Regions from separate parts of the Priestia sp. FSL R5-0597 genome, predicted to be linked through region 2. Evidence: riboswitches for the same ligand, from Rfam matches in the RefSeq annotation. Region 2 holds a riboswitch; the other holds the start of a gene.
What was found. Region 2 has a riboswitch for FMN ahead of MKX72_RS22040 (ECF transporter S component). Riboswitches for the same ligand answer to the same signal wherever they lie in the genome.

Region 1 (12,387 bases), 2.9 Mb from region 2:
GAATGTTTAAAAAATGGATTTACGCCTAATATTGCTTTTAAAAGCTCTCAGTGGGACTTCATTGGAGAGCTGGTAGCTGCTAATCTCGGCATTGCTCTTTTCCCTTATTCACTATGTGAAAAGCTTGATTTGGAGCATATGAAAGTAATTAATCTCGAGAATGCTATTCCATGGGAAATTGCTTTAATCGTTAAAAAAGATCGATATATCTCTTATGCTACGCAGGCTTTTATTGATTATATTAAAAGTACAGTTTAACAAAGCTAAGACAAAAGTAGTTTAATTAAAAATCCGAACGAGCCTGATTCTCCATCAAGAATCAAACTCGTTCGGATTTTTTTCATGGCGGTGTAACAAGTCATTCATACTAAATCATTTATCCCATTGGTTCGTCTTTAGATTGAATGGATGTAGGCATGTCACAATTTCTTTTTTTGATTGCCTTTTATTAAATAATTACACCTTATATTTCACAAACGCTTTTTTGAAAAGGTTACCAACGCATTTGTAAAGAGATTTCTTGCGACTATAACTAAAAAGAATAGTTATCATAGTTATTATATATTTCATATTATAGTCGTTTTTTTGTAAGATAAGTGTGTAGCATTCATTTACTTAAGTTGTATCCCCATTTGCAAAATCCAAATAGTTTCTCTTTTCCCATGATGGAGTCGTCTTTTCAGCATAGACGACTCCATTATTGTCTCAACAAACTAGGAATGAATGAATAAAAACATAAATAAAGGAGGCTAATCATGAAACTGATTATGGTGATTTTACAGATTTTATTACTAACGGCTCTGTTTTTAATAGGAGAAAGTATTTCACAGTGGTTTGACCTCCCAGTGCCAGGTAGTATCATCGGATTTTTCTTACTGTTTTTCTTACTGTACTTTAAAGTAATTAAATTAAGCTGGGTTGAACAAGGTGGAACACTGTTAGTGGGAGAACTATTATTATTTTTCATACCAGCCGTCGTTGGACTCATCAATTATGGAGATGTATTGATGCATTTTGGAATCCAGATTGTGATTATTATCACAATCAGTACGATTATTGTGATGTCTGTAACGGGAATCATTGCAGAACATATTTCAAGAAAAAAGGAAGGTTCGCTAAAATGACATTACTCACATGGATTGCTCTTCCGCTTACACTGCTCGTTTATGTCGGCACAAAAGTGCTCTATAAAAAATATAAGTCTATGCTAGTTTCCCCTATTTTACTAGCCCCCATTCTTTTAATTGGCATCTTATTAGTAACGAATGGCTCTTATGATCATTATAAGCAAGGTGCCAGTGCTATTAGCTTTATGCTTGGACCAGCAACTGTTGCTTTTGCTGTTCCTATGTTTAAATACTTTGATTTACTCAAAAAACATCGTGTTGAAATCAGCTTAAGCGTAGGGCTCGGAACGTTTGCTGCCATGATTTCTTCCATGCTGTTAGCATTAGTGTTTCATTTACAATCAACGCTGGTTCATAGCTTGATTCCAAGATCGGTTACGATTCCTATTGCCGTTAATGTGTCTCAGACGCTAGGAGGAGATCCGAATATTACCATTATGTTTGTGATTATAACCGGTGTAGTAGGATGTATGGTCGCTCCAAAACTGATTAAGCTCCTCGCACTGCATTCTTCTCTAGCAAGAGGTCTTCTTTTAGGAGTAGCTTCCCATGGGACAGGTACAGCAAGAGCTTTTGAATTTGGAAAAATTGAAGGCACTTTTTCTAGCCTTGGCATGATCGTAGCAGCACTTCTTACAATGCTGTTTGCAAATATGCTTTTGCCTACTATTTTCTCTTAAAAGATAAAAAAGGTGTGATCATATATGATCACACCTTTTTATTATCCAATATGAAAAGTTGATTTTACGAACTCAATAACTTCTTCCGTAGAAGACATTGATAGAATTGTATCTAAATGAGGTTCGATATCAGCTTTTGATAATTGACGGATTTGAGAACGAGCTTTCAGAATAGACGTTGCACTCATTGAGAATTCATCTAAGCCTAAGCCTAAAAGAATTGGAATGGCAATCTCATCTCCTGCCATCTCTCCGCACATGCCTACCCACTTACCTTCTTTGTGAGCCGCTTTGATTACCATATTCACTAAGCGAAGAATCGCTGGGTTATACGGTTGGTATAAATAAGACACGCGCTCATTCATGCGGTCAGCAGCAAGCGTATATTGAATTAAATCGTTTGTTCCGATAGAGAAGAAATCTACTTCTTTAGCAAATAAATCTGCGATTACCGCTGAAGAAGGAATCTCTACCATCATCCCTACTTCGATGTCTTCCGAAACTTGTACGCCTTCTTGTTGAAGTTTTGCTTTTTCTTCTAAAAGAATAGCTTTTGCTTGACGGAACTCATCAACAGTAGCAATCATAGGAAACATAATTTTCAGATTACCGTATACGCTTGCACGTAGAAGCGCACGAAGCTGTGTACGGAACATGTCTTGCATCTCTAGACATAAGCGGATAGCACGGAATCCTAAGAATGGGTTCATTTCTTTTGGTAGATTTAAATAAGGAAGCTCTTTGTCTCCACCGATGTCAAGAGTACGAACAACCACTGGTTTGCCTTCCATACGTTCAAGAACTGTTTTATAAGAAGTAAACTGCTCTTCTTCCGTCGGAAGATCTTCGCGGCCCATATATAAGAATTCTGTACGATAAAGGCCAACGCCTTCGCCGCCGTTTTCTAATACGCCTTTTACATCTTCTGGTGTACCAATGTTAGCTGCAAGTTCAACGTGATGATCATCAGCTGAAACCGTTTTTTCATTTACAAGCTTAGCCCACTCAGCTTTTTGTTCTGCATACTCAGCGGCTTTTTTCTCGTAAGCTTTTACTGTTTCTTCGCTTGGATCAACGATAACTTCGCCATCTAAACCATCAACAATTACTAATACGCCGTTTTGAATGTCTTCCATAACTGTTTTTGTACCTACAACAGCTGGGATCTCCATTGAACGGGCCATAATTGCTGAGTGAGAAGTACGTCCGCCAATATCTGTTGTAAATCCTTTTACGAACTTACGATTTAACTGTGCTGTATCAGACGGCGTTAAATCTTCTGCGATAATGACAACTTCTTCTGAGATTAAGCTTGGATTTGAAACGTTTACACCTAAAAGATGAGCTAATACACGTTTGGTTACGTCACGGATATCAGCAGCACGTTCTTTCATATATTCATTGTCCATTGACTCAAACATATTAATAAACATTGCCGCTACTTCATCAAGTGCATGTTCAGCGTTTACATTTTCATTCGTAATTTTATCTTTAATTGGATTAATAAGTTCAGGATCGCTTAGAACTAATAAGTGAGCTTCAAAGATTTCTGCTTTGTCATCTCCAAGTTCTTTACGAGCGTGCTCTCTAATAATTTCAAGTTCTGATTTTGATTTTTCTAGCGCAGCTTCTAGACGTGCTACTTCTGCTTCAACTTCAGTTACTGATTTTTTTTCAACGGTTAATTCTGGATTTTCTAGACGAAATGCTTTAGCAATAGCAATGCCGCTAGAAGCGGCAATGCCTTGAATTTCCTTTGTCATTATTCGCCTAATCCTTCTTTGCTCATTGTATCTTCAAGAGCAGCAAGTGCATCTGCTTCGTCAGAACCTTCTGCAGAGATAGTGATTGTAGCGCCTTTTTGAATACCTAAAGACATAACGCCCATGATTGATTTTAAGTTTACAGTTTTACCGTTGAATTCTAAGTTGATGTCAGAATCAAATTTGCTTGCTGCTTGTACTAAAGTTGTTGCTGGACGTGCGTGAATTCCTGAGTCTGCTGTTACTGTAAATGTTTTTTGTGCCATGTTAAATCAATCTCCTTTTTACTTTGAAATGTTAATAATATTTGCTTCTTGTTGAGAAACTTGGCCCTGCTTTAAGATATCAATTTTTTCATCAGCTTGTAAATTCGTGAAAATGATCGGCGTAATCGTCGATGGCGCATTTTCTTTTACAAAGTCTAAATCAATTTTCAATAGAGGCTGTCCTTTTTTCACTTCATCGCCTTGGGCAACTAAAGCTTCAAAACCTTCGCCTTTTAAATTAACTGTATCAATACCAACGTGAATTAAAATTTCACGTCCAGTCGTTGATTCAATACCTAAAGCATGTTTCGTCGGGAATAAGTTTACTATTTTTCCGTCCACTGGTGCAACTACTGTGCCTGTTTTCGGAATAATCGCAAAACCGTCACCCATTAATTTTTGTGAAAATACCTGATCTGGTACTTCCGATAAAGGTACCAATTCTCCCTCAATCGGTGAAACAATATCATTACCATTATCGCTTCCTACTTCAGATGTTGCAACAGGTTTTTCAATTGTTTTTGTCTCTTCTTTTGTGACAACCGGTGTTTTGCCATTCATAATGTCTTGAATTTGACCTTTTAACGTGTCAGATTTCGGACCGAAAATAGCTTGAATATTGTTACCAACTTCAAGAACACCAGCTGCTCCAAGTTTTTTCAAACGGTTTTTATCAACGTTACCCACATCATCTACTGAAACACGTAAACGCGTAATACAAGCATCTAAATGTGTAATGTTTTCTTTACCGCCAAGTGCAGCCAAAATATTTGTCGGAAGCTCTGCTGCTTCTACTTTTACATCTTCTTCTCCTTCTTCTTTATCTTCACGACCCGGTGTTTTTAAGTTAAATTTACGGATTGCAAAGCGGAAACCGAAGTAGTAGATAACTGCTAGAACTAAACCTACTGGAATAACTAGCCACCATGCTGTGCGGTTTTGCATAACTCCAAATAGAACGTAATCGATAACCCCACCTGAGAATGTCATACCGATTTTAACATTTAATAATTGCATAACCATAAACGACAAACCAGCAAATACTGCGTGAATCGCAAATAATACTGGTGCTACGAATAAGAACGAGAACTCAAGCGGCTCTGTAATACCCGTTAAGAAAGATGTTAAAGCAGCTGAACCCATGATACCAGCTACATATTTTTTGTTTTCAGGACGCGCTTCGTGATAAATCGCAAGAGCGGCTGCTGGCAATCCGAACATCATGAACGGGAATTTACCAACTTGGAATGTTCCTGCTGTTAAAGGCACGCCATCTGCTAATTGAGCAAAGAAAATCTTTTGGTCACCATGAATATGTTGACCTGCTTTATTGACATAATCACCAAACTCAAACCAGAACGGAGAGTAGAAGATGTGATGAAGTCCAAATGGAATTAATGAACGTTCAATTAATCCAAATACAAACGCTGATAAAGTTGGGTTTGCATCAATCATGTTGGTAGAGAAAGCATTTAATCCGCTTTGAATTGGCGGCCAAATGAAAATCATAATAACACCTAAAAGAATTGAAAATACCCCAGTAATAATTGGTACAAATCGTTTTCCTGCAAAGAACCCTAAGTAAGATGGTAATTCAATATTGAAATAACGATTATACATGGATGAAGCTAAAATACCTACTATGATACCCCCGAATACACCCGTAGCTAACGTAGGAATTCCTAAGATGCTAGTGTAAGCTGGATTAGCACCCATTTTGTCAGGATCTAGTTGTCCTGTAGCCACTAAGATTGTGCTCATCGTTTTGTTCATAATTAAGTAACCTACGATTGCAGCAATACCTGCTACACCGTCACCACCGGCTAAACCAACGGCAACACCAACGGCAAACAATAGCGATAAGTTGTCAAATACGATTTGACCCGCCTGCGACAAAACATTTGAAACTAATTGAACCCAGTCTGCACCAAGTGCCGGTACTGCATCCAACAATGTAGGGTTTTGAAGCGCTGTCCCTACTCCAAGTAAAATCCCTGCTGCCGGTAAAATCGCAACCGGTAGCATAAGCGCTTTTCCGACTTTTTGTAATACTCCAAAAAGTTTTTTAAACATGGCGCTTACCTCCTTTTATATATTTAGTGTGCAACAAGCTATTTATTTGATACGTGAATCATTAACGCGCTTTCATAAAACGCTTTCTTTAACTAGAAAACTCATTACATTTCCCGGTGTTATGAGGCGAAGTCTTCAATGATTGCGCTTTCTTATAACAAAAAAAGGCATGAGGAAAAAGAAACGACAAATGGATATACTCATCCAATTACACATCGCTTCATTTCTCACTCATGCCTGATCGTATCAGTAACACGTATTGAAATGATTTTATAAATCCGTTTTTGTTATAAGTCGCTGCAGATGCATCGTTAAGTAAACTGCTTCTGCTTCATACACAGGTAAATGTAACGCTTGCTGCATTACTTTTATCACTTTCCAAGACACATTGTAACACAGAGGATATTCTTCTTTCAATAGCAAAGCAATTTTTTTTGGCTCTTCTATTTTTTCCCCTGTTTTTACTCGATCAATGGCAAAATGCAAATGACGAATCAATCTCATATAGTGTACAGATTCTTTGTCTACCTGCAGATGAAGCGATTCTTCAATCACATTAATAATCGTTTGAATAAGCTGCGAGTCTTGATTCACTTCTAACAGGTTTTTTTCAGTCAGCGCACTATGGATATGAAGCGCGATAAAACCAATCTCTCCTACCGGAAGCTGCACGCCTATTTTACGACTAATGATCTCTACCACTTCAGATGCGATCGTATATTCCTCTGGATATAAGGCTTTTGTTTCAAGTAAAAATGGATTTTTAAGACCCATCCCCTGCTGAAAACGTTTTATCGCAAAGGCGATATGATCTGTCAATGAAATGTGTATATGCTCATTCAAAGGGATATTAACGCGTTTTTGAATATGCGTTACAATATCATTCATCATTTCAATTACATCTTCATCCACCTGAGCTAAAAGCTGCTTGTACTGTTCTTGCTCTTCTTCACTCTTTAGCAAAAACATTTTTTCCACAGCTTTTGCATCGATTTCATCGCCTTTTTTCTTGTTGAACCCTATTCCTTTCCCAATTAGCACAACTTCATCATAGGTAAGGTGTTTAGCAATTAATACATTATTATTAAGTACCTTTTCTACAAAAAAGGACTCTTTCACGAATCCTTCACTCCCCTGTTTCGGCTTTCTATTATTTGCTTTCCTATCTTACAAATAATACGCATAACCGTCAATTCATTTTTCTTTGTTTCAAATATTATTGAACTAAACTATTTGAGTTACGTATTATCTTAGTAGTTCTTCGCTGGAAACGCAACGTCTTTTTTACTCGTCCCATAACAATTTTTCATAATAAAATGTTGAAGCATAACGCTCAGAATGAATATACCCGCTTGTAAAAGCGTAAAAAGAACAAGTGAAGTGGTAATAGATACCAGTAAAATCCCATAGTGAATTAGTAAAATATCTACTATACGCAGCCCCGCTATAATGATCCCAGCTCCAATAAAAAATTCTTTGACTACACTCCAAACGAGGAGAATCGTAACAATACAAACATAAATCATCGTTGCATTTACGGAATCATGAGTAACCGACGCAAACCATCCCGTATAAAACCAATTATTATGAAAGTATGCTAACAGCAGAAACATAATAGTAGAAGTAATGGCGAGCATTCCCAGAAAAAATGTAGCGTAATGCACAAATGTCATATACCGTTCTGTTAGCCATACATACCAAATCTTTGAAATACTAAAGCCTATAGTCATTAAAACGCCTGTATAAATTGTTTTCCACCAGTGATGTGTATAAATATCCCAGTGTAAAAATAATTCTTCAATCCCCATAAACATAGCCGAAATGATTAAAATATAGCGAAATTTTAATTGATAAGCAGCTACCACCATAGCCATGATTGGAAAAGCAAACGTTTGAGAAGTTAAGGACCCAAACAAATTATCAAAATATTCATTGGTCATAAAATCAGGATCGTACTCGTAACTTTCAAACAACACAAATACAACATACTCTAGTACATAAGCCATTCCAATGATAAAAAAAAGCAAAACGACTAGCTTTTTATCTTTTTTACGTATGAATACTGTAAGCAAAACGGCTGTGCTGATAATAATCAATGCAAAAAAAGCAGTATAATGAGGCATAGACGTCTCCCTTTTACGACCTAATTATTACTTAGAGTAAGACGTTTTAGCTAAATTATACATAGCTAGCTTCTATTCAAAAGAGATTGAGACATACTACATCAATCCAATCTAAAGGCGAACAAATCGGATACATGAGATAGTATGGATCGCTTGCTGCACTGCAGTTGATTTCCCTGCAAGGCTTCGCTTTCCGTACAGGAGCCTTCGCCCTGCTCTCCACTCAACAGTTAGAAGCCTACATACAGGAAACCTATGTTGTAATGTAACCCTAACCATGAAAAAATCCGAACGATTCATCGTTCGGATCTTCTTTCAACTACCATACTTTTGTTTCAGCCTCTTTTAACTCTTTATCTTACAAAAACTGGAATGACCTCTATTATCCTTCAATCATTTTTGAAAGGTTGGCCATTTCGATAGCTGATGCTGCAGCTTCCCATCCTTTGTTTCCTGCTTTTGTTCCTGCACGTTCAATTGCTTGCTCAATTGTTTCAGTTGTTAATACACCAAAGATAATTGGTACGCCTGTTTGTAAGCTTTGAGATGCAACGCCTTTTGCTACTTCATTACATACAAAATCAAAGTGTGGAGTAGCTCCTCGAATAACCGTTCCTAGCGTAATAACCGCGTCATATTTTTTAGATTCAGCTAATTTTTTAGCGATTAATGGAATTTCATAAGCACCCGGTACCCAAGCCACGTCTACATCTTCATCAGCTACGCCGTGACGTTTAAGCGCATCTTCTGCTCCACTAAGTAAACGCCCTGTAATAAATTCATTAAAACGCCCTACCACGATTCCGATTTTTAATCCTGTGCCAACTAAATTTCCTTCATATAAATGATTCATCTCTTGTTCCTCCTGCTAGTAGTAATATATAGTTATTTACATTTCTTTTCATGAATTAGCTTCATTTGTTATAACGAAAAAAAGTGTAAACTTATAAATGTAATAAATGACCTAGTTTTTTAGCTTTGGTATCTAAGTATTTTTTATTGGCATCCACTGCCGGCATTTGAAGAGGCACTCTCTCTACCACTTCAAGGTCGTAGCCTTTTAGCCCAGTAATTTTGCGAGGATTGTTCGTTAAAAGCTTCATTTGTTTGACTCCAAGGTCCTTTAAGATTTGAGCACCGATTCCATACTCTCGTAAATCCGCAGCAAACCCGAGTTTTTCATTCGCTTCTACGGTATCGTATCCTTCTTCCTGCAGCTTATATGCTCTTAGCTTATTTAATAAGCCAATACCTCTGCCCTCTTGACGCATATACAGCAGAATGCCGCGTCCTTCTTCTTCAATTTGCGTAAGAGCTGCGTGAAGCTGAGGACCGCAGTCACAGCGCTCAGAGCCAAACACATCTCCAGTCAAACACTCGGAGTGAACACGCACGAGAACGGGGCTATTATGATCGATATCACCTTTGATAAGAGCCACATGTTCTTTATTATCAAGTTTATTTGTATATCCTACAGCCTTAAAATCACCAAATGCCGTAGGTAAGCTTACTTCTACTTCACGGCTAATCAGCTGGTCATGTTTGCGGCGGTAGGCAATCAAATCTTTTATTGTAATCATTTTTAAATCAAATTGCTCTGCAATCTTTGTTAAATCCGGTACGCGTGCCATTGTTCCATCTTCATTCATGATTTCACAAATAACACCCGCAGGCTTTCCTCCTGCTAACACGGCTAAATCAACAGCGGCCTCTGTATGACCCGCACGCTGCAGAACGCCCCCGTCTTTTGCAATCAACGGAAAAATGTGTCCTGGTCGTTGAAAATCACTTGCTACCGTTGCTTCATTTACAAGAGCCATAACGGTAGCAGAACGTTCGTACGCACTGATACCTGTTGTACTTGAAATATGATCAATACTTACTGTAAATGCTGTTCCATGTACATCCGTATTGTTCACTACCATTGGGTGAAGATTCAATTTATGCGCAATTTCTTCATTAACAGGTGTACAAATTAATCCTCTTCCATGAGTAGCCATAAAGTTAATAACCTCAGGCGTCGTTTTTTCGGCTAATGCAATAAAATCTCCTTCATTTTCTCGATCTTCATCGTCGCATACAATAACCACTTTTCCCTTTTTTAACTCTTCAATGGCTTCTTCTACTTTATGAAACATCTCTTTCACCTCACTGTTAATTTGTAAAACCATGCTGCTGCAATAAATCCTTCATATTACCTGAACGATTCGAGGCGCCAGGAGTTGACTTATTCGTCATCATTTGATGCATATATTTAGCTAACATGTCGCATTCAATATTCACCTTGTCTCCTCGCTGTTTGTCTCCCACGACTGTGTGAAGCACCGTATGAGGAATAAGAGAAATAGTAAATGATTGGTTGCTGACATCAAAAATAGTAAGACTTGTTCCGTCTACAGAAACAGATCCTTTTAACATCATAAATTCACGAAGTTCAGGGTCGACTTGAATTTCATAATAAAAGGCATTTCCTTTACGTGTTTTGCTTACAATGGTTCCAATTCCATCAACGTGTCCGCTAACGAAATGCCCTCCAAACCGGCCATTTGCAGCCATCGCCCGTTCTAAGTTAACACGTGATCCAACGGTTAGAAGCTGCAGGGTACTTGCTTTAATCGTCTCCGGCATGACGTCGACCGTAAATTCATTTTGAGAGTAAGCTGTTACGGTTAAACAAACGCCGTTAACTGAAATACTGTCCCCTAAGTTCACATCTTCTAACACGGTCTTCGCATCAATCGTAAGAACAATTGCTTCTGTAGCCTTTTGAATCCGTTTTATTTTTCCAATTTCTTCAATAATACCTGTGAACATTTTCTTCACCTGCTTTGGCGCTATTCCAACTTCTTATGCCGTTTTGAAATAGCAGCTGCTTTTTTTTCATATTTATCTTTCCCCCAACCACTGAAAATAAAAAAGCCCCTTGAACAAATGTCCAAGGGGTCGGCTGAGCTGAATCAGTTTTATCTATGCAAAATTCCGCTAATTGTATACGAAATAAACAGTTATGTTTTGTGTATGAAAACAAGGGTAGCTTTAAAAAAGGCAAACCTGTCCCTTATTAATACAACACAAAAAAACAACTGTGCTTCCTGATCCTTCTCCCATCCAGACTTTTACTGTCGGCTCTAGATTTTAACTAGATCCACCGCTAACATACATCGTATGAAAACGGGTCACGGGCTTAAAAGCATATGCTTTATCACCGCCGGTTGGGACTTACACCCGACCCCGAAGGATAATATATTCGACTGCTAGAGTCTTATTTGTTTTACATTATAGCAAAGTAAAATCGACTTGTCACATCATTTAACTTCGTTTTTTCACATCCGCTCTTCAAAATCCAGCTTTTAGCTTATTTTTTCTTTTTTAATACATAGCATCCATACAAAAGCTAGTCCAATATAGCCAAATATCGGATACAAAAACTCAAGAAGCTGAGCATATCCAAATTGCCCGATAATAAAGCATGCCAAGATAATAAACGCAAAAGCTTGTTTGTCATTCAGGGGAAGAAATGATTGAAGCTGTTTAGCGATTCCAAATACATTTCCAATCAATGTAGTAAAAATCTCGCCTAACACAACTACCGTAAATAAAACATTCACCCACGCTGAGATATTTTTAACAACGGCACTCATAGGAATATCAAGTTGAAATGAATAAGGCAAATTGGAAAGGGCAAGATGAGTAGAAACAAGCATAAACGTAAGTACACATCCTCCTATTACGGCCCCTTTTTTGATCACGCTCTTATCTTTCACGGAGCTTCCTAATGGAACTAAAACGGCCTGAGCCAAAGCTAGATTTAGGGAAATATATAAAAAGGGACTAACCGCCCACTTCCACTGTGTGACGAGCGTTAAGTCTGGCTTCGTTTGAATCAGTGAGAAATAGCTGACATTTGGCACAAAGATGATAAAAGCAAATGAAAGCATCATCGGCACAACAAGAGAATTAACCATTAAAATACCGTTAATTCCTCTTGCGATAAATATATAAGTTAAAACAATTGTACAAATCATCCCAACAGGAGGCCACAGCCCGAACTGTTCTTTTCCTATTGCCCCCGTACTCGCTAGCATGACTGAAGTTACTCCAAATAAAATGACGATCATTACACCGTTTACCGCTTTTCCAAGTACATCACCAAATAAATATGTATTAAGCTGCTGATAAGAAGAAGCCCCAATTGCGTGCGAAAGCAGCATCATTTTCGAACCTAGCCAAATAAAAAACAAGCCGCTGACCAAAATTCCAACCATTCCAAGTTCCCCGTACTGTGTAAAAAATTGAACAATTTCCTTGCCTGTTGCAAAACCGGCTCCTACAACGGTGCCTACATACGTAGCAGC
Region 2 (12,387 bases):
ACCTAGTTATTGCAGGTTTACATTCATATGCGTAACCTTTAAAAATAGAATAGAGGCTGAAATAAAGATATTTTAGTTGAAGAAGATCCGAACGATGAGTTGAGATTCTTGATGGAGAATCACATTTGTTCGGATTTTTTATTTGCATGGTGAACGGAGGCTTCATATATGTAGTTGCTTCTAGCTCCTGTATTTTATTTGTCCATCTGTAGATTGGATGGATTTCGATATGTCTCAACCTCTTTTTTGAGGAAAAAAGCTATTTTTCATAAAGGTGTTCACGAATTGTCACATTGTTTGGGTAACATAAGTAGAACTCGCCGGTTTTTTTTTGTACACTAAGACTAGGAGGTTGAAAATACATGCAAAACGAACAAAGATTACTGCTAGTAGACGATGAAGATCGCATTAGACGATTGTTAAAAATGTACTTAGAAAAAGAAGGATACATCATTGAAGAAGCAGCCGACGGGCATGAAGCAATCGAAAAAGCGTTACACATAGATTATGATTTGATTGTATTAGATTTAATGATGCCTGGCATAGACGGTATTGAGGTCTGTAAACAAATTCGCGAGAAAAAAGCAACTCCTATTATCATGCTTACAGCTAAAGGTGAAGAAGTAAACAGAGTCCAAGGGTTTGAAGTAGGTACAGATGATTACATCGTTAAGCCGTTTAGCCCAAGAGAAGTGGTTCTTCGCGTAAAAGCACTGCTTCGACGTTCTTCTCAAGCAACGTTTATTCAGCCAGAAACGAGCGTGAAAAACCTTATTGTCTTTGATCACTTAACCATTGATAATGATGCACATCGCGTTACAGCAGACGGAAAAGAAGTTAACTTAACTCCAAAAGAATATGAATTATTATGCTACCTTGCAAAAACGCCAGATAAAGTATACGACAGAGAGCAGCTGCTGCGTGAAGTGTGGCATTATGATTTCTTTGGAGATCTTCGTACGGTAGATACGCACGTCAAGCGTTTGCGTGAAAAGTTAAATCGCGTATCGTCACAAGCGGCGAAAATGATCGTAACCGTTTGGGGAGTAGGGTATAAATTTGAGGTTGAAAATAACTGATGTTTTGGAGAAGTGTAGTTGGTAAACTATGGTTTACTATCCTATTGCTCGTTACGCTTGTTTTATTTATTTTGACCATTTTACTGCTTCAGTTTTTTGAAAATTATCATGTTGTAGACGCAGAAAACCGTTTAACTAAAACGGCTGCTAAAATCTCTACCATTGTGCAGGAAACAGAGGATGAAAAGCTAGGACTATCCATTGCTCGTGAACTTGCAGATCAAGCAAGTGTAGTTATTGTTCAAGATAAAGATTTCTATTGGCATTCCACACATCCTGATAAAGAAAATAAGAAAGCTATTTCGGCCATTGTTAAACAAAACGATCAGCTAAATCAAGTGGTTGAAAAAGGCAAAGTAATACGGGAAAAAATGTACATGACCACAAAGAAAGACACGAGTGATGAGCCTTTAATGTTTGTTGTCGGTGTACCTTTAATGAAAGATAATAAACCGACAGGCGGCGTTTATCTGTATCAATCTCTTTCTGAAATTGAAGAGCCCGCTCAATATACGACTAAGTTCATTTTATTGGCTGCAGGTATTGCTATTATTTTAACTACTATCTTTGCTTTTTTCTTATCCACTCGAATTACAGCACCTCTTAGAAAAATGAGGCAGGCGGCATTTGAAGTAACAAAAGGGAACTTTGATACAAAAGTACCTATTTTAACTCACGATGAAATTGGAGAGTTAGCGATTGCTTTTAATCAAATGGGCAGGCAGTTAAAGTTTAATCTCAATGCGCTCAATCAGGAAAAAGAACAGCTTTCAAGTATTTTAAGCAGTATGGCAGACGGTGTTATTACGTTTAGTAGAGACGGATCGATTTTAATTACCAATCCCCCAGCGGAGCATTTTCTTCAGACTTGGTATTACGAGCAGGATGTGAACAACCAGCAGGTGCCTGAGCTTCCAGCAAACGTCGTGCATTTGTTTCAAACGGTAGTAGAGACTGAAACGGAGCGAAGTGCAGAGTTGAAAATTCAAGGGAAAACGTGGGTCATTTTAATGTCACCGCTCTATAATCAAACGAAAATCCGCGGTGCTGTAGCTGTACTGCGAGACATGTCTGAAGAGCGTAAACTTGATAAATCGAGAAAAGATTTTATTGCAAACGTGTCTCATGAATTGCGTACACCTATTTCTATGCTTCAAGGTTATAGTGAAGCTATTATTGACGATATTGCAAGTACGGATGAAGAAAAGAAAGAAATTGCACAGGTGATTTATGATGAATCACTCCGTATGGGCCGGCTTGTAAATGAACTTTTAGATTTAGCGCGAATGGAAGCGGGACATGTGCAGCTTCACTTAGAATCTGTAGCAATGGTTGAATTTACAGAACGTGTTTTGCGCAAGTTTCAAGGGTTAGCTAAAGAAAAACATATTAAACTGTCTCTTAATGGAAAAATAGAAGATGAATTTGAAGCGATGATTGATTCAGACCGTATGGAACAAGTGCTGACAAACTTAATTGATAATGCCATTCGTCATACGGATGACTACGGAGAAGTAAAGCTGCATCTTGATAAAAGTCAATCCGAAATCCATCTTTCTGTTCAAGATACGGGAGCAGGGATTCCAAAAGAAGATCTTCCGTTTGTATTTGAGCGATTTTATAAAGCTGATAAAGCCAGAACGAGAGGAAAGTCAGGAACTGGTCTTGGGCTTGCGATCGCTAAAAATATCGTGGAGGCACATCAAGGGATTATTGCGGTTGAAAGTGAATTAAATGAAGGAACAACTTTCTTTATCAAACTGCCAAAGTAAACACATGCTAAATAACAGTTTGTCTTCGGCTGAAATAATAAGAATAGCAAAGAGATGTGATTCATTGGAGAATCACATCTCTTTATTTTTTCTATAAACAAGTCTAAAAGAGAAGGAATTGGCATATAGTATGTTTTGTGTGCAATGATCTACATAGGAGGTTCTTTCTTCATGATTGACGTGTTAAGAAGAATATTGGTTGTATTAGTGATGGGATTGTGTATAGGTCTTTTATTTTTGGGCGGACAAATGGTAAAGGCAGAAGAGAAGCAGTGGGAGTGGCCGGTTGAAGGAGTCTTAACTGATATATTTGGTTCTCGTCACGCCAAACACTTTGGAATCGATATAGCAGCACCTGTTGGTACACAGGTGTATGCTGTTGCAAAAGGAGTGGTGAGCCGCTCTTATTATTCAAATACATACGGGCAAGTTGTTTTTATCAAACAAACGAATGGATACGAAACGGTCTATGCTCATCTAGAGAAACGACTTGTTGCAGAAGGAAATTCTGTAGCCGCAGGTCAAAACATTGGATGGGTTGGCAATACAGGACGATCTTCAGGTGCACATTTGCATTTTGAAGTTCATCAAGGAAGTTGGAATCCGGATAAAACCAATGCGGTAAACCCACTCGCCAAATTGGACAAGCAAAAACTATCGGCATACGTAAAAAACGATTTAGCTGCCACGGTTTTTCAGCAGTTACATCAGGCTTCTGATAACTGTATTCTTATCCATCAAGGAGATACATTATCTGAACTTGCGGCCAAATATGAAGTCGATGTGGAGCAGCTAAGAAAGTGGAATCATTTAAAGAACACCGCTTTAAATGCAGGACAAGTGTTAAAAATAAGTCCATAAAAAAAGAGCCGCTAAGGCTCTTTTTTCAATGTCACAACTCAATGCGCTGTATGGTCACAATTTCGCTTGTTTGTTTTAATGAAGTGATGACAGAATCATCTAAAAGTTTATCAAACGTGAGCATCATAATGGCTTCTCCGCCTTTTTGCTTACGGCCCACTTGCATGGTAGCAATGTTAATACGTAAATCTCCAAGTACTTTCCCTACATTTCCAATAACTCCGGGCTGATCACTGTGACGGATATAAAGAAGATGTCCTTCTGGATAAAAATCAATATCAAACGAATCAATATTAACAATTCGAGGTCCATATCCTGCTATATAAGTGCCCGTAATGGTAAATGTACGCTGTTCGCCTGTTACTGTAACGTCAATTATATTAGAATATCCTTGCGTATCTTCCGATGTTTTTTCACCAAATGTAATTCCTCGTTCTTTGGCAATCATAGAAGCATTGACTTCGTTAACAGGTGAGTCAATACGATGGGTTAAAAAGCCTGATAACAAGCTCCGTGTAATATAAGTGGTTTCTAAATCCGTCACTGTACCTCCGTAGGAGATCGAGATATGCTGAACGGGTTCTCGCATGCATTGAGATAAAATAGCTCCCATTTGTTTAGTAAGGCTCGTAAACGGCTGAATTTTTTCAAAAACTTCTTTAGAAAGCGTTGGTAAATTAATGGATGAACTTACAGGATTACCTTCTAGAAAACGCAGAACGTCATGTGCCACGTCTTCAGCAACGTTAAGCTGGGCTTCTTTTGTAGAAGCTCCTAAATGGGGAGTTGTAATAACTTGATCAAAATGTAACAAAGGGTTATCAATCGGCGGTTCAACTTCAAATACGTCAATAGCTGCACCTTGAACATGGCCAATTTCTAAATAATGAACTAAGGCTTTTTCATCAATGATCCCGCCGCGTGCGCAGTTTAATAAAAATACACCCTTCTTTGTTTTGGCTAATGTTTCATGATTGAGCAATCCCTTGGTTTCTTTCGTAAGCGGAGTGTGTACGGTAATTACATCCGCTGCTGCTAGTAATTCATCCAGGGATAATAATTCTACGCCTAGCTTTTCAGCTCGGGAAGAGGTTAAAAAAGGATCGTAAACGTGAACGCTCATATTGAAGGCTTTTGCGCGTTTAGCAAGCTCTGAGCCAATTCGTCCAAATCCGATAATGCCCAGGTGTTTGCGATTAAGCTCTGTTCCAACAAATGCTGAGCGGTTCCATTCGCGCGCTTTGACTGAAGCATTTCCTTGGGGGATATGCCGAAACAAGCTAGCCATCATAGCAAATGTATGTTCCGCCGTTGAAATGGTATTTCCGTTCGGCGCGTTAATAACGACAACCCCTCGTTTGGTTGAGGCTTCAATATCAATATTATCGACACCTACTCCAGCGCGAGCAACAATTTTTAAATTCGGCATTTTTGCCAGCAAATCCTCTGTAACCGTCGTAGCACTCCGTACTAAAAGCGCATCGTACGTATGCAAATCATTCTCAACTTCTTCAACTTTTTTTCGCGTAAGATTCACATGAGGAGCTTCAAGTAGTGGAGCAAGACCTTCATTGCTAATTGAATCAGCTACTAATACGTTATACATGACGTGAACATCTCCCTTGAATTTTACTATCATCAAATATTTGATAATTTACCATGTTAAAAAAATTCTGTCAATTATATTTTTTAAACTTTACAATTAGTTATCAAATACACAATTGTAAACGTAAAATTGAAACTATAAATATGTCATAATGCTGTTGGTTATGCACTTATTTCCTTATTTTACATATAAAACAGTAATGAAGTTTATAAAAGACATCAATTTAATAGGAATTAAAAAAACTTCTTTATTTACTTTTAATTCGAGATAACATATAATAAATTCATAATTAAATATTGGTCTATCTTCGGGGCAGGGTGAAATTCCCGACCGGCGGTAAAAAAACAAATTGTTTTGAGCCCGCGAGCTTATATGTAATACATACGAGCAGATTTGGTGAAATTCCAAAGCCGACAGTACAGTCTGGATGGGAGAAGGTGGAGGTTCAGCGTTCAAAACCTAATGTGATGAACGTTTATTAAATATGCCTGCCATGTCTCCTCTCAACGAATCATTTGTTGGGAGGTTTTTGCGTGGGGATATGAAGTTGAACCTTTCTTCTTTGAAGAGTGGATCACAAAGAAGGAGAGAGGCAAGATGCAACAAAGTAAGAAAACTCAAAAGCTGGTTATACTAGGAATGTTAAGCAGTATTGCTTACATTTTAATGATGATTAATTTTCCGATTCCTGGATTACCTCCGTTTTTAACAATTGATTTTAGCGAAATTCCTGCACTCGTAGCAGCACTTCTATTTGGACCTATGGCTGCTGTTATAGTAGAAGGAATAAAAAATTTATTGAATTATTTAATTCAAGGAAGTGCTACAGGGGTTCCGGTTGGTCAAGTGGCGAACTTTGTAGCTGGTTTACTGTTCGTTCTTCCTGTATCATATATGTTCCGTCGATTTAAAACAGCTAAAGGCGTAACGATAGGTTTGGTTACGGGTACGGTTGTAATGACGGTACTCATGGCTGTCTTAAATTATTATGTCTTTTTACCAGCGTATACAATCTTCTTACAATCGCCAGAAATGTCTAGTGAACAAGCGCGTCAATATATCGTTGCAGGTATTTTGCCGTTTAACTTAATAAAAGGAGCAGCAACAGGGGTTATTTTTGTCTTATTGTTTTCAAAAATGAAGCAATGGATCACGCGCCGCGTTGCTGTTTAATTCAATCGCTCTCCCGGGGAGAGCGATTTTTATATATAAAAAAACCTGCAGCATGTACTATACTACAGGTTTGTTCAATACTTATTCGAATTTATTAGCATCGCCTTCGAATTTTTCATCCGCTACGCGAATTGAATCCGTAGGGCAGCCTTCCATTGCATCCATCATATCATCTTCTAGATCTTCTGGAATTTCTACTACACCTTGGTTATCATCTAATGTTACGAATGCAATACCTTCATCATCATAATCATAAATGTCTGGTGCTGCTGCTCCGCAAGCGCCGCATGCGATGCAAGTATCTTTATCAACAATTGTATATTTTGGCATAACAAGACCTCCTGTAAAGTGTTCGAAAATTTCTCATTATATAATCTCTTCGCGAATCAAGAGTGAAATTTCTCCTTATTCATTGTAAAATGATTTATAAAACTTTTCAATAGAAAAGTCACTGAGAATGCTTATCAAATCAAGGTTTCTTCACTTATCCAAACGTTTTGATACATAAAGGAAAGAGCTAAAAAGCCTTTATCTCACATGCTATTGGTCACTTTTGGTACAATGAATGAGAAAGGAAGTTGACACCTTTGAATTATATTCAAGTTAGCATTTTATTTTGTATAAAACAGTTAAAAGGTGAGCGAACCGCCTATGGTATTTATCATTTATTAACAGGTAAAAAGTCAGCGCAAACAATTCAAGACGGAAAAATTTTTGGAATCTCTTTTCTTTTTCAGTCATTTTTTTACTTAGATAAACGGTCTTTTGAAACCTGCGTTGCATATTTAAAAGAACAGCAGTATATCGAAGAAACTGAAAATCAAAAGTATGTGATGACAGATAAGGGACGAACACGCCTTGAAGATGAACTGACGGCTCGGCCCTTTCATCCAGCTTTAGACGGATGGAAATTCGCAAGCAGTACTCAATTATTTTTAGCAAGAATCACTTTGTTCATTCAGACCTTATCAAACCTACAGTATTTTCAAAAAGGGTTTTTACCCATTTCCAAAAATCCTGAGGTCATTCAATGGGTCAAAACGTATATTATGTCTCAAAAGCAAACGCGTCAAGAGTTAGCCGCCGAGCTATTCAAAGAGCTCCGAACGTGCTTGAAAGATTGTACGGAACGGGATGCGTCTCTTTTTGTTTTGCAACTGACTGGATACGAAAGAGTAGGCTTTACAAAAAATCAGTTAGCATATCAATATGAACTCGATGAGCATTATGTGCATATTCAACTTTTAGGGGTTATTCATCATATCATTGAAAAAGTGAGTCAAAATAATGAAAGCTTTCATGTACTTTCTTCTTTTTTGCATGATCTATATTTAGAATTGCCTTTGACAAGCTCGACGTTAAAAACGTATAGCTGGCTTCAAAAAGGAAAGGCGCTTGAAGAAATTGCTTATATAAGGCGTTTAAAAGAAAGTACAATTGAAGATCATATTGCAGAATTAGCTCTGTTTGTTCCATCTTTTTCAATCGATGCATACGTATCGCCTAAGCAGCAGGAAGAAATTATCTCGGCTTTTGAAAGTTTGCGTACAAATAAATTAAAGGCGATAAAGGAAGAAGTAAAAGACGACGTTACCTATTTTCAGATTCGTCTCGTATTAGCAAAACATTTTACCTGATACTAAAAAAAGTGGTGTTTGATGTGAAGATAGAACAACTTCTACAGAAACAATTTGGCTATAGCCAATTTCGACTAGGACAAAAAGAGATTATTCAAGATATTTTAACAGGTCATAATGTGTTAGCGGTTCTTCCTACAGGAACAGGGAAATCATTGTGCTATCAGCTCCCCGCTTATGTGTTGAACCGACCGGTGCTGATTGTATCTCCTTTAATTTCACTGATGGAAGATCAAGTTCAACAACTAAAGGCAAGTGGAGAAAAGAGAGTTATTGCCTTAAATAGTTTCCTACAACAAGAAGAAAAAAGACGGGCGCTAAAAGATTTAGCTTTTTATCGTTTTATTTATGCATCTCCTGAAATTTTGCAAAACGCTGTTGTGGTAGAAGCATTAAAACAGGCAAAGGTAGGCCTTTTCGTTGTGGACGAGGCGCACTGTATTTCTCAGTGGGGACATGATTTCCGTTTGGATTATCTTCAGTTAGGAGATATATGGAAGGAACTTGGCAGTCCGCTATGTCTGGCACTAACAGGAACTGCGACTAGGGAAGTAGTGGAAGATATTAAGCGCTACTTATCGCTGCCTGCTGTCAACGAGCACATCTATTCCATGAATCGAAGTAATATTGCGATGAAAGTTGATTTTGTTGCAAGTATTGAAGAGAAAAAAGAGAAGTTGCTGATGTACGTTAGTGAACTGCAAAGTCCAGGAATTATCTATTGTTCCAGCCGATCTTGGACAGAAGCATTAACACAGCTTCTAAAGGAAAATGGGATACAGCGAGTGCAGTATTACCATGGGGGAATGGAACCGAATGAAAGAATGCTTGTTCAACAGCAATTTTTAGAAAATCAGCTGGATATCATTTGCTGCACAAGTGCATTTGGAATGGGGGTTAATAAATCGAATGTTCGCTTTGTTATTCATTTTCATACACCTACGCAGCTAGAAGCATACGTACAGGAAATTGGAAGAAGTGGACGCGATCAGCAAAACAGTATTGCGATTTTGCTTTATGCTGAAGGAGACGATGATTTTGCTCATTCTTTACTTGAAATTGAGCTTCCTTCTTCAGATATCATCTTATACTGCCTGTCGTATTTACGAAATCATGATCAGGCCATTCCTTTAAAACAAGTAGAGTCTCATTTTCTTTATACAGTGGGTATTCAAGAAACACATTGGCGATTTATTCGTTATTATTTGTACAGAGAAAATGTAGTGGAAAATGAACATGTTGAACCTAGGAAAATCCCTGAATCGCTGCATGAAACGATTGTTGCAGCTGTAAATAAACGTCTTCGAAACAAACATGACAAGTACCGTGCGATGAAGGAGTTTATTGAGGCAAAAGAATGCCGTCGTCAGGTGCTGCTTGGCTATTTCAATGAGCTGGGAAAATCAGAGCTTCAGAATTGTTGCGATTGCTGCGGATTGGATTTAGAAGCCTATAAAAAAACAAATGGTGAGCAAGAGCAATGGACATTTCAAGGCTGGGAATTAGAATTAGCTCGTTTGCTTCGTCAAGGAGAGATATAATGGCAAAGTCACAGCAAGAGCTTATTTCATCCATGACGGATGCAGAGCTGGTTAAAAATTTATATGTAACGCAGCTGCTCATCTGCTTTATTGCTTTAGGCATCGGTTTTTTCACATTTGATTCGTGGCATTCCTTTTTACAGTTTTTTGAGCTGGATTGGGCTTCTATTTTATTGTACGGGGGAGGTACAGCTCTCTTGGTAGTAGGAGGAGATATGCTTCTAATGAAGTGTGTACCCGAGCATTTATATGATGACGGAGGGATTAATGAACGTTTATTTGCTAATCGTTCCATTCCTCATCTAGCCCTTATTTGCCTAATCGTTGCCTGTTCAGAAGAAATATTATTTCGAGGGGTTATACAAGTTCAGTTTGGCCTTTTTTGGGCGAGTATCGTATTTGCACTCGTTCACATTCGATATTTAAAAAAGTGGTTTCTATTTATTTCGGTTGTGGTTTTAAGCTTTTTAATAGGGTTGCTGTTTTGGTGGACTGAAAATTTGTATGTCACGATTTTTACTCATTTTCTCATTGATTTTTTATTAGGCCTGCAGATACGAAAGTCAAAAGGGAAATCTGTACAGTCAGAAGAACTCATGCAGTAAAGGTTAAGGAAACAGCCATTATTTTCAGTGTTATCCACATAATCTTTTATATTCACTCATATGTTGTACTAGCATACGAGGGGGTGGAATGTTGGAAAACAAGTTGATAGACTTTGAAAGCGATGAAACACTTCAATATATATTAGCGAGCGTTATCAAAAGAAAAGAGACGGTTAATAAGCTGAAAGCTAAAGAGAAAAGATGGAAGCTTTTGTTTTTAGCCAGCGTAACGGCTGTTATTAGCTACTTTTTTTTCATATTTCAAAGCGGTTTTTTTACGACGTTTAGCGAATTTTTCTCATTTTTGTTAGGTAACATAGGGCATTTGATGTTTCTATTGCTTACCGTCTCCCTTTATTTTTATACTGTACAGCTGCAGAAAAAAAGCGAGAAAGCGGAAAAGACTTTTCAAGACTTGCGCTGTGAGATTATTAAAAGAAGCAAAGAGCTATGGGCGACGCCTGAAACATGGGAGAACCGAAAAGAAACGTTCCGCTGGATGCAGTCCACTTATGGAATTAATTTATATCATGAAAATAAATAGAATCGCATGAAAAAGCCTCTTTTTACATAGAAGTTTAGTGAAGGGGGTTTTTTTGTGAGAGATTGGTTTAACTTGCTGGCTGCGTGGTTATGCAGTTATTATATCAGCAGTTTAACGGCTGTAGGCTCAAAAGCTTCGTTAACCTATTTACTTATTCAAATGATTTTACATCCGTTAGATGTGTTTGGTATTATAATCTTATTTTTCACGGCTCTTTTTTGTCTGTCGGCGGCAGTTCGTAAAGTGTTTCTGCAAAGTCGGTTGTTTCTAAAAGGCTATAAGGTAAAATGGCATGAATATCTTGTTTCATGTCTATGTGTGATAGGAGTTTTATCGTTAAGTACAGTTGCGCTTTATCAAGTAGTAGGTTTGTTAACAATTGCGACAATTTATGCCCTTTCTTCTTTAACAGAAACACACCGTGTATAAAATGAAAAGAAGGAGAATATATGGTTATTTCTTTAATTATTTTAGCGTTAGGCATAGGCCTGCTGATTTTTATGTTTTCGGAAGCCCATCGTACATATGTAGAAGAAAGAACGATTCATTTATCAACATTTCCCGGAAATCAGCAGCCTTTACGCCTGTTTTTTATATCGGATGTACATAAGCGAACAGTTTCGTCGAAGTTGTTGGAAAAAATACCTGGTGAAGTAGATTTTGTGATCATAGGCGGTGACTTACTAGAAGGAGGAGTACCTTTATTGCGTGCTCGTCAAAATATTCAAAAGCTTAAAACGCTTGGACCGGTCTATTTTGTATGGGGAAATAATGATTACGAAGTAAGTCAAGTGCAATTGAAGCAGATGCTTAAGGATGAGGGAGTTATTACCCTTAAAAACGAGCATGTCTCTGCAGTTTCTAAACATGGTACTACATGCAATTTTGCGGGAGTAGATGATTTATCCGAAGGTGAGATGGATCTAAAGCGAGCTGTTTCTTCCATTGAACCTGACCAGCTTACCATTCTTCTAAGCCACAATCCTGATGTTATCTATTATGTAGATGAAGAATCAAAAGTAGATTTAATTTTGAGCGGACATACACACGGAGGACAGATACGCTTATTTAATTTTGGTATGTATGAATTAGGAGGGCTGAAAGAGAAAAGACAGATTCCTCTTTTTGTTAGTAATGGATATGGTACAACCTCCCTGCCTCTCCGTTTACAAGCTAGAGCACAAACGCATTATATCACTTTAAAAAGGAAAGAATAGCCTTGAACAAACTCTTTACATAGCATATACAAATTTTACACACAGGATAACTTATCCTATAATTCAATTAATAGAAACAGTTCACGAAGAGTAGTTGGAGGTTACGTATGGCTCACGAAGGGAAGTATAATATTAAAGCCATCTCAAATATGGTCGGGATCCAGCCGGGAACTTTGCGTGCATGGGAACGACGCTATCAAATTTTAAATCCTGTCCGCAATGAATCGGGGCATCGGTTATATACAGAGGAAGATTTGCGGAAATTAAAATGGCTCACGGAAAAAGTGAGCGGAGGTTTTACGATTAGTCAAGCGGTTTCGTTATTAGAAACGGAAAGTAGTACAGTAGGAGC

Region 1: another riboswitch for FMN. It lies ahead of ribE (riboflavin synthase); the one in region 2 lies ahead of MKX72_RS22040 (ECF transporter S component).

The regions. Positions count from the first base shown of each region.
Region 1 covers NZ_JBBOUZ010000001.1:1,298,746-1,311,132, reverse strand. The annotation lists gene MKX72_RS06635 (LysR family transcriptional regulator) at 1-258, shown strand, start outside; gene MKX72_RS06630 (CidA/LrgA family protein) at 756-1,124, shown strand; gene MKX72_RS06625 (LrgB family protein) at 1,121-1,807, shown strand; gene ptsP (phosphoenolpyruvate--protein phosphotransferase) at 1,849-3,570, opposite strand; gene MKX72_RS06615 (phosphocarrier protein HPr) at 3,570-3,836, opposite strand; gene ptsG (glucose-specific PTS transporter subunit IIBC) at 3,855-5,909, opposite strand; gene glcT (glucose PTS transporter transcription antiterminator GlcT) at 6,180-7,028, opposite strand; gene MKX72_RS06600 (hypothetical protein) at 7,160-8,032, opposite strand; gene ribH (6,7-dimethyl-8-ribityllumazine synthase) at 8,415-8,885, opposite strand; gene MKX72_RS06590 (bifunctional 3,4-dihydroxy-2-butanone-4-phosphate synthase/GTP cyclohydrolase II) at 8,977-10,170, opposite strand; gene ribE (riboflavin synthase) at 10,187-10,846, opposite strand; FMN riboswitch at 11,125-11,275, opposite strand; gene MKX72_RS06580 (YkvI family membrane protein) at 11,383-12,387, opposite strand, start outside.
Region 2 covers NZ_JBBOUZ010000001.1:4,167,396-4,179,782, reverse strand. The annotation lists gene ccsB (c-type cytochrome biogenesis protein CcsB) at 1-35, shown strand, start outside; gene MKX72_RS22060 (response regulator transcription factor) at 363-1,079, shown strand; gene MKX72_RS22055 (ATP-binding protein) at 1,079-2,851, shown strand; gene MKX72_RS22050 (peptidoglycan DD-metalloendopeptidase family protein) at 3,023-3,712, shown strand; gene serA (phosphoglycerate dehydrogenase) at 3,744-5,318, opposite strand; FMN riboswitch at 5,618-5,761, shown strand; gene MKX72_RS22040 (ECF transporter S component) at 5,916-6,491, shown strand; gene MKX72_RS22035 (ferredoxin) at 6,573-6,821, opposite strand; gene MKX72_RS22030 (helix-turn-helix domain-containing protein) at 7,079-8,128, shown strand; gene MKX72_RS22025 (RecQ family ATP-dependent DNA helicase) at 8,152-9,669, shown strand; gene MKX72_RS22020 (CPBP family intramembrane glutamic endopeptidase) at 9,669-10,274, shown strand; gene MKX72_RS22015 (DUF2663 family protein) at 10,363-10,818, shown strand; gene MKX72_RS22010 (hypothetical protein) at 10,873-11,247, shown strand; gene MKX72_RS22005 (metallophosphoesterase) at 11,268-12,035, shown strand; gene MKX72_RS22000 (MerR family transcriptional regulator) at 12,143-12,387, shown strand, end outside.